DNA from 3 places in the Loigolactobacillus backii genome. Region 1 is predicted to be linked to each of the others. Evidence: riboswitches for the same ligand, from Rfam matches in the RefSeq annotation. Region 1 holds a riboswitch; each other region holds the start of a gene.
The links. A riboswitch is a leader RNA that binds a small molecule or an ion and turns the genes downstream of it on or off. The one in region 1 is predicted to bind thiamine pyrophosphate.
Positions count from the first base shown of each region.

Region 2: another riboswitch for thiamine pyrophosphate. It lies ahead of thiW (energy coupling factor transporter S component ThiW); the one in region 1 lies ahead of thiM (hydroxyethylthiazole kinase).
Region 3: another riboswitch for thiamine pyrophosphate. It lies ahead of thiT (energy-coupled thiamine transporter ThiT); the one in region 1 lies ahead of thiM (hydroxyethylthiazole kinase).

Region 1 covers NZ_CP014873.1:734,055-737,335, reverse strand. Annotated here, with positions in the region: gene thiE (thiamine phosphate synthase) at 1-151, opposite strand, end outside; gene thiD (bifunctional hydroxymethylpyrimidine kinase/phosphomethylpyrimidine kinase) at 138-962, opposite strand; gene thiM (hydroxyethylthiazole kinase) at 979-1,785, opposite strand; TPP riboswitch at 1,861-1,965, opposite strand; gene AYR53_RS03075 (adenylosuccinate synthase) at 2,007-3,281, opposite strand, start outside.
Region 2 covers NZ_CP014873.1:2,000,661-2,003,941, reverse strand. Annotated here, with positions in the region: gene AYR53_RS09080 (ATP-binding cassette domain-containing protein) at 1-142, opposite strand, end outside; gene AYR53_RS09075 (GntR family transcriptional regulator) at 123-506, opposite strand; gene thiW (energy coupling factor transporter S component ThiW) at 956-1,453, opposite strand; TPP riboswitch at 1,517-1,615, opposite strand; gene AYR53_RS09065 (ISL3 family transposase) at 1,896-3,179, shown strand.
Region 3 covers NZ_CP014873.1:2,301,343-2,304,623, reverse strand. Annotated here, with positions in the region: gene AYR53_RS10495 (aspartate kinase) at 33-1,394, opposite strand; TPP riboswitch at 1,554-1,653, shown strand; gene thiT (energy-coupled thiamine transporter ThiT) at 1,698-2,297, shown strand; gene AYR53_RS13350 (DUF4044 domain-containing protein) at 2,437-2,553, opposite strand; gene AYR53_RS10485 (magnesium transporter CorA family protein) at 2,620-3,281, opposite strand, start outside.

The DNA.
Region 1 (3,281 bases):
CAGAGGTTAAACTATTACTTCCTTTTTCTCGGTATTGAAAAGTCGTAATTCCTGCACTTAAGGCCGCTTCAAGTACACCTAACAAGGTTTCACCAGCTGGAATATCCTGGCTACCGGCAACAAAATAGACGGCTAAATCAGTCTTTTGCATCCGTTTGTACCACCTTTCTAAAGGCCCAGTGATTTGTTGGACCGTGACCATGACCAACGTCAATCCCGTCAGCAATGGCCGCCTGAATAAAGGCCTTAGCCAGACGAATAGCCGCCTCAACACTCTTTCCTTTAGCCAATTCGGCCGTAATGCACGATGCAAATGTGTCCCCAGTACCATGTGTATTCTTCGTTGCAATTCGTGGGGTACTTAACCAAAATGAGCGGCCATTCTCCAGTAAAACAAAATCACTGGAAGTTTGGCTATTAGCGCCATGACCACCTTTTACAACCACGTTTTTAGCACCTAATTGTTGTAAAGTGTGGCCAGCAGCCTGCATGTCGGCTTCCGATTCAATCTTTCCACCAGTTAGTGCTTCTGTTTCTGGTAAATTAGGGGTTACAACTGTTGCTAGTGGAATTAATTCATCTCTAACTGTCGCAATCGCGTCATCACTTAGTAAATGAGCGCCACCCTTTGCCACCATGACTGGATCCAACGTGTAAGGGCCAAAATCATAGCGTTGTAAATTCTGGGCAACAGCGTGAACGTGGGCCGCATCAGCCAACATCCCTGTTTTACAAGCCCGAATATTGAGGTCATCCGCTAATGATTTGAATTGCTCGTTAATCAATTTAATGGAAACTGGCTCAAAATCCTGTACACCTAACGTATTTTGGGCCGTTACGGCAACGATAATTGTTGCGGAAAAAACGTGGCGTTCCTGCATTGTTTTGACATCAGCATTAACACCTGCCCCACCACCAGAATCGATTCCGGCAATGGTTGCTGCCTGTGGGTATGAATTCATTGATAAAACCTCCAAATTATTTTAATTCTTGGTACCGAGCAACTTTCTCAATTTCCGCAACGGTAACAGTATGTAATCGATCAATCAGGGCAGTCCGGAAACTATTTGGTAATTCCGCGGTTAATGACTGGGCCGCCAACTCACCCGTTGTGGCGTAAATTTGGCAGGCGGCGGTAACCGCTGAAAAGTCATCAACTGTCTCCGTGGTTAGAGCTAAGAAAGCGGCACAAATACTCGATAATAAATCGCCAGAGCCGGTCATCAAGGGGAAAAGAGCGCTACCGTTTTCAATTAAAGTTAGTCGCTGGCCGTCAGTTACAATATCAGTTGGTCCGGTGATAACAACAACACAATCATAGCGTTGGGCAACTTGCTTGGCCACTTTTTGTAAATCAGCTTCTCCGTGGCCTGCATCTACTCCCTTGGCCTGCCAGGCAACATCCACCAGCGCCGTAATTTCACCTGCGTTACCACGAATCAAGTTAACTGGAAAGGCAGCCAATATTTCCCGGGCAATTTTTTTACGGAAAGCAATAGCACCAACCGCCACTGGATCCAAAACAACTGGCTTATTAGCCAATTGTGCGTAATAACCCACACTATGCATTTGGCCAATTTGTTGTTGCGTCAGCGTTCCTAAATTTAGCGTAATACCATCAGCGGCCGTCACCATCTCTTGGGCCTCGGCCGGTTCTAAAGACATCATCGGTGCCGCACCGATTGCAATCAAACCATTAGCAACATCATTAACGGTTACAAAATTGGCAATTGTAAAAACCAATGGATTTCGCTGCCGTAATTGTTCCAGTAAAGCTAATTTCATTTCAAAAACCTCCAGTAATAATTAACCAAAATAAAAAGCCACCGCTTACTTGCATAAAGTAGGCGCTGACTTGAATTGCTAGCTTCGTCACTTTCCCTACGCAAGTATAAACTTACAGGTTCAAAGGGTCCGTGCCTAAACCACGTCTCAGTTCTTTTCAGAACACCCCTAGTGAATTTATTTAATTGTAACCGTTATAATTGTAACTTGTCAAAAATACTTTAAGCTTCTTGCCAAATGTTGTTTAAAACGTTAGTCTGATCACGATCAGGACCAACAGAGAAGGTTGCGATGTTAACGCCAACCAGCTCTTGAACTCGTTCCACGTAATGGCGGGCAGCCGCTGGTAATTCGGCCAACGTTTTAACACCGGTAATGTCCTCGTCCCAACCGGGCATTTCTTCATAAACTGGCTTACATTTGGCCAATTGCTTTAAACTAGCGGGATAATGATAAATTATTTTACCATCAAGTTCGTAAGCCGTACAAAGCTTAACCGTCTTAAGTCCAGTTAAGACATCAACACAGTTTAAACTAAGATCAGTCAGGCCAGAAACGCGCTTAGCGTGGCGCATGACAACAGAGTCAAACCAACCAATTCTCCGCGGCCGCTTTGTCACAGTTCCGTATTCATGCCCTGCCTCGCGAATAAAGTCGCCAATCTCATCATGTAATTCAGTTGGGAATGGTCCATCACCAACCCGGGAAGTATAGGCCTTACAAACACCAACGGCGCGATTAATCCGCGTTGGCCCAACACCACTACCGACAGTTACCCCACCGGCAACTGGATTTGATGAAGTCACAAAAGGATACGTTCCTTGGTCAATATCTAGCATGACACCCTGGGCGCCTTCAAAAAGAACTTTTTTACCATCATCTAAAGCGTCGTTTAAAACAACTGACGTATCAGTGACGAATTTTTTAAGTCGTTGACCATACGTGTAGAATGGTTCAAAAATATCAGCAAATGCTAATGCTTTTCCACCATAAATTTCTGTAAACTCACGATTCTTAGCTTCTAAATTTGCGGTAAGTTTTTCCTTAAAGACTTCCTTATCGAGCAAATCGACCATCCGAATTCCGACCCGAGCCGCCTTATCCATATAAGCCGGACCAATGCCGCGATTCGTAGTGCCAATCTTTTGATCGCCCTTACTAGCTTCTTGCAAGCGATCTAGTTCGATATGGTAGGGTAAAATTACATGGGCGCGGTCGGAAATCCGTAGATTATCCGCCGTTACCCCGTTCTCAGCTAAGTAGTCCAATTCTGCTACCAAAGACTCTGGATTAACGACAACACCGTTACCGATAACCGAAATTTTGTCTGGGTAGAGAATACCGGATGGAATTAAGCGTAACTTCAAGATTTTGCCTTGCGCGTGAATTGTATGTCCCGCGTTGTCGCCACCTTGCGAACGTGCAATGACGTCTGCAGCCTCGCCTAAGAAATCGGTAATTTTCCCTTTTCCTTCATCGCCCCATTGGGATCCTAC
Region 2 (3,281 bases), 1.3 Mb from region 1:
TCTTAAAAAGTGTACTTTTACCCATGCCGTTGCGTCCCAATAGACCATAAATACCAGATGCCCCTAATTCAAAGGACACTTGATTTAAAATCTGGTGGTGGTGAAAGCTTTTACTGATTTGCTCAACTTTGAGTGTGCTCATCCGAATATCCCTCCATTATCATTTGCTCTAATTCCTCGGCCGTAATATTCAGCGCCTTTGCGGCCGTAATAAACTGGTGAACATCGCGCTGCAAAAAATGGGTTCTTCGCTGCTGTTGCAGCTGTTGATGCGCACCAGCAGTAACAAACATTCCCAGCCCCCGTCTTTTTTCTAACAGTCCCTTCTCAACCAATTGATTCATTCCCTTCAAAATAGTTGCCGGATTGACGTTAAATTGCTTTGAAATTTCTGTTGTTGAAGGAACTTGACTTCCTTCGGCAAAGGCGCCGGTAAAAATAGCAGCCTCAAGTTGTTCAGCAATTTGTCGGTAAATTGGTTCTTCATTAGTAAAATGAAATTCCACGGTCACACCTCGCTTTTAATTAACTGGTAAGCTGGTTAACTACTTATGTAACTAACTATATAGGTTGAATAATTAATTGTCAACTTTAATCGGTTAACCACGGCCAACAGAATTAAATACTAACCGGTCTAAAAACCATTTTCTGGATATTTCTACAATTAGACAAAGAAGAATTAATTTCAATTAAATACAGATCCATTTTTAAATTGAAATTCTAAATTTGAATGTCATTTTGCTAAATTTTTTATGTCCTTTTATTTTCCATTAGAAAAAAATGAATCCATTTGTAAATTCCTATTTCCAGTGAGAGTACCTAAAAAGGCAACCTTAATTTCCGAAAACCTAGAATTAAGGTTGCCTCTTAATTATCGTAGAAAACATTATTCTCAGTATTATGTTTAAAAATGACCCAGAACACTTCTTAAATAAACGCGCAATTGAAAAATAATCTAACGAGCAAATCTTGCCTTTAGTACTGGCCAAAGTGCCCGCAGTATAATGTAGCCAACTATTACACCAACAAGTGCACTGAGGAAAAAGCTAGGTATGAATACCCACAAAGCACCAGTCGTGCCTAGAAAAAGTGCTGCTAACGGGTAGGCGACTAGTGCACCCAGAATACCAGTTCCAATTAATTCACCTAAGGCCGCCGCCAACAAATTCTTAAACCAACGATAACAGTACCCAACGCAGAGGGCGCCAATCATACTACCAGGGAAGGCCAGCAAGGTTCCAGTGCCTAGCATGTTGCGTAATAGTGACGTTAAAAAGGCCTGGGCAACCGCGTAGTACGGACCTACGAGCACACCACTAATTAAATTAATCAAATGCTGTGTTGGCGCAACTCGTGCTGGTCCAATTGGAAATTCAAATAAATTACCCCCAACTACCGCAATGGCCGTTAGCAACGCTGTCAAAACTAATTTTTGATTCCGTGTTTGCCGCATAAAAAAGACTCCCATCCATAAAATCACTAGGAGTCTCGTTAACGTTGTCCATTGGCACAACAAAATATAACCAGTACACTTCCCTTCGCTAGTCCTAACTAGAGCAGGTTTAAAGGGTTTGACCACGGTCATCTCAGCAACTAAGCACCCCTAGTGAATTATTTTATTGTTATTAGTATACCTAAATCACTTGGTAAATGATAGCGCTAACGTAAAATTAGCAACCATGTTACCATAGTTACAAACTGAGACGAAAGCTATCAAGTCAATGTTATCCCAAAATAATTGCTTTTTTTCCATAAAATTCGGCTCTATACTTTTTCCTGTTGATAGTTTACAAATGGTAAACTATTAACAGGATTTTTGTGCAGAAAAAGAGCTCACAGCTCTCATCCAAAAATCTACCCACCACAAGTATCATTTGAAAGGATATGAGAAAACCGTGAACCCTATAGACAATCATATAAAATTTGCGCTCAGTATTAAAGACCCAAATGTCATTTTTTTCGATTATGGTTACGAATACAAACAAAACAGACGAATTAAAGTCTATCGCGCAACTGTCAAGACCGGCCTTGAACGTTGCCCCCAGTGTGGCTTTGATCAGTTCAATCATAATGGTCACTACCTTTCCCGGGTGACCTACCTAGCCGCCAACGCCAGTGAGCCGGTGTACCTAGAACTGCATAAAGAGCGCCTGCTTTGTAAAAACTGTGGGACTAGTGTGATGGCAACGACCGAGCTAGTTGATAAATATTGCAATATCTCCCGGGCAACTCGCCAAAAGATCTTTATGCATTTACAAGATGATCGGACCCAAAAGAGTATTGCTTGTGACAATAATGTCTCACCCAGTACTGTTTGTCGCTACCTAGATAAATATGATGATCTCTTTCGCCGGAATTACAACTATCTGCCAGAACATTTAGCGATGGATGAAGTACGTGGTGTTGGCGGTGTCCTGCACTTTATTTGTATTAACGGTGCTGGTGATCATGAAATTCAACAGATCCTGCCGGATCGGTTGAAACAAAACATTATAGCTTACTTTAAGCAGTTTCCGCTCAGCGTGCGTCAGCGCGTTAAAACCGTGACTTTAGACCTTAATAGTTACTACCAAGACATTGTTAAAGTCGTATTCCCCAACGCTAAGATCATCGTCGATCGGTTTCACATTATCGCCATGATGACCAGAGCGTTCAACCAAAGTCGCGTGCAGCTTATGAAACAATATTCTAAACGGACCAAAGAATATCGGATCCTAAAATTCGCTTGGAAACTGTACTTAAAACATTGTGATGACCTGGAGGTTAAACAATTATTTTATGATCGCCATCTGCGCCAACAAGTAACCCAGCAAGAACGCGTTCAGTTGGGTCTTGAGCTTGATGAAACGTTAGCGAACACCTACACCATCATGCAAGGCATCATGACTTGTCTAAAAAATTACGATAAAGATGGGCTCGTGATCTATTTATATCACAATGAGCAACTCAGTCCCAAAATGAAGGCCACACTAATCACTTTCAAGAAAAACCTAGAGATCATCCTCAATGCCAGTGAATCAAAGTATTCGAACGGTCCCATTGAAGGCATCAATCGCATGATCAAACAGATCCAGCGAACGGCCTTTGGTTTTCGCAACTATCACCATTTAGTTTCACGGATCAAACTACAACAAATGCGCACCAAACCAAATAAAAAAACAGCATTAGAAGTTGCCTAACTTCTAACACTGTAAAATTGGCTATCAACAGGATTTGACAGAGAGCCTAAAATTCACGTCCTAAGTCTAATTTTAGTAAAAATTAGCCACAAAAAGACACCT
Region 3 (3,281 bases), 1.1 Mb from region 1:
TAAACAGTCTTAGGGTCACTTTTTAATTGCTTTTATTTATCTGCTTTAAAGAATGTTTTGTACAAGCCGCGAACGGTGTTTTGGGCGTCTTTTTCACGAACACCGAACATAATTGAAACGGGTGAAGCACCGTGGTCAAGCGTAACGATAGAGACCCCCGATTGAGCGATACTATTGGTTGCCTTGGCCATCATTCCAATATGATCTTGAATACCTTCACCGACAATCATAACTAAAGCGTAGTTATGAATGATTCGCAGATCGTCTGGATGAATGGCCTCACGAATATCATGCAGTACTTTTGGTTCGAGCTCAGGTGTCAGCTCACTTTCACGAATGATGACGGTGAGATCATCAATTCCGGAAGGGATATGTTCAAAACTGACGTGATGTTTAGCCAAGATTTGCAAAATAGTTGCAACAAAGCCAACTTGTTTATTCATGAGGTATTTGCGAATATAAATACCTAAAAATCCGGCGTCACTTGCAATTCCAGAAATCGGTTTTTTGGCATCGTAGATTTTACGTGCGGAGATTAGCGTACCAGGTTTTGTTGGCTGATTCGTATTTTTCACGCGGACAGAGATTCCACCTTCAATAGCAGGAATTAATGCTTCATCATGAAAAACAGAGAAGCCAGCGTAAGATAGTTCACGCATTTCACGGAAAGTTAGGTGATCAATTGGTTCAGGATTCGGGACAATGTGGGGATCCGCGGCATAAATTGCGTTAACGTCCGTAAAATTCTCGTACAATTCAGCCTTAAAGGCACGACTGAAAATGGCACCGGTAATATCGGAACCACCACGTGAAAAAGTACAGATATCACCGTTTTCGGTGTAGCCAAAAAATCCGGGAATGACAAGGATTTTTTTACTCTTTTTAAAGGTAGCGAGTTTTGCGTAACTTTCTTCTAGTACTTGGGCATCGCCGGGGTGATCGCTAACAACTAGGCCAGATTCGCTTGGGCTAAGGTAGTGACTAGGCACACCAAGGTGATTTAAAATTGCGGCAATTAATTTGGCGTTATTATCTTCACCAGCCGCTTTAAAAGCATCCAACAAGTAGGCATCATTTTTATAAGTTTGGTTAGGTAAATTTAAGATATGTTCACTAATTGGTTGAAACTCACTTGCGGGTAAGTCAAAGCCGGTGGCAATTTCCTGATAGCGGGCCAAGATTTGTTGCTGAACCTCTGTAACAGGTTCTTTTGCGAGTACCAATTGTGCGTATTTAATTAATAGATCGGTTACTTTTTGGTCACCGGAAAAACGTTTACCAGGCGCCGAAACAATAATTGCCTTTCGTTTACTATCTGCCCGGATGATCTTAATGACTTTTTGGAGCTGCGTACTTGTGGCTAGCGAACTACCCCCAAATTTTGCGACTTTCACAACCAATCCACTTCTTTCCCTAAGGTTAAAATAAAATTAGTATTAGCATAGCAAAAACTCATAAGAAACGCAATTGGGATTAGAATACGATTAGTTATTTTAGTTGACAAATGGCCAGCTAAGCAATATCATAAAAGCGGTTTAATAATTAAATAAAGCAACACCACAGAGGGGAGCCTTTTTGGCTGAGAGTGATTCGTTCAGACCCTTAGAACCTGTTATGTTAGTACATGCGAAGGAATTTGTGGCTAGTTAGTGTTTCCCCTCTTGTGGTTTGTTTTTAGTCTAAGGGAGGATTTTTTTATGTCAGATCGACGGTTACATATTTGGGTAGAAGGTGCAATCATTGCTGCAATGGCGATGGCCTTAGAGTATTTTCCACATTCAATTGGACCTTGGATTAATTTATCGTACGGTGTAATTCCAGTTGCAATTTTTAGCCTGCGGCGCGGGGCCAAAGCGGGACTGGCAACCGGGTTAGTTTGGGGATTGTTAGATTTATTTTTACGTGGCTTTGGTGATGGTGGATTTTTGAACCCACTACAAGGCGTTTTGGAATATCCAGTTGCTTTTAGTGTTGTTGGCCTGATTGGTCTCGGAGCGGCACCACTGCGACGTGCTATTACGGCTCAGGCACATAATCGTATTATCGGTATTGCACTGGGGTACACATTACTAGGCGTAATCGTTAAGTATTTCTGTCATTTCTTGGCCGGTGTCATCTACTGGGGATCATACGCACCTAAAGGAATGAATCCTTGGCTTTATTCCCTGGCCGTTAACGGTGGGAGTGCTTTGGCCAACACAATTCTGTCAGGTGTTTTAATTGTTCTATTAGCCAGAGCTTCGGCACGATTATTTTCACCACGAGATACCTTTAAAGCTTTTACAGGCACTAATTAACAGTTATCGTGGATTCTTTGTAATTATAAAATATTTGAAGACATAAAATTAAGGGATTACAGCAAACGCTAGTGTTTGCTGTAATCCCTTTAATGTACTGCATAAATTATGATTTTCAATCAGATAGCCTAAAAGCCAATTATAATAAGCCTAGTGAACCGACCGCGCCAAGAACAACACCGCCAACGGTTGCAAAAAGCATGATCCAAATAATAACTTTCGTCAACTTTGTAAATGTACTGGTTTCCTTTTTCATTTAGGTTCCACCTCATAGCTTAATTTTACCAACAGTTTAACGTGTTTAACCTTAGAATGCAATGGATTAAAAGAAATTTCGCTTTCGTAGCCAATAGCCCGATAGCCAGCAAATAATCAAGGTGATAAGCATGATTAGGCTAAAGGCGTGGGCTAATGCGGCGCCAGGAAGTCTAACGTTCATCCCGTAAATACCCCCGATTATCGTTGGAATTGTTAAGATGATTGTGATCGATGTTAAAACTTTCATAATAATATTGAGGTTATTGGAGACGACTGAGGATACCATATTATTGTATTCATCGAGAATGGATTTTTGCCGGAAAGTCATCGTTTGGGCCTGGTCGCTTTCAATCATAACGTCTTGGAGTAACGCTGAAAATGGATCACTTTCAAAATAGAATTCGGTTGTTTGTAGTTCATTTAATAAATGTTGATTTCGTTTTAAGGCAATTTGAAATTGAATCAGACTTTTTTGCATGGCAGTTAGTTGATAAAGCTCATTGTTACCACTGGCAACTGATAAAGATTTCTCAAGGTGTGCCATTTCGCTGCCGATTTGTTCTAAGTAACTAACGTAACTATGACAAATATACCATAACAAATGTAACGCAAAATTTTCGTGTTCATTAGTGTTAACGTGATGTTCCTTGCGAACAATAAAATCCTGAACAAATAGTGCCGGACGGTTAGTTACGGTAATTAGTGCTTGCGGTGTTAAAATGATCG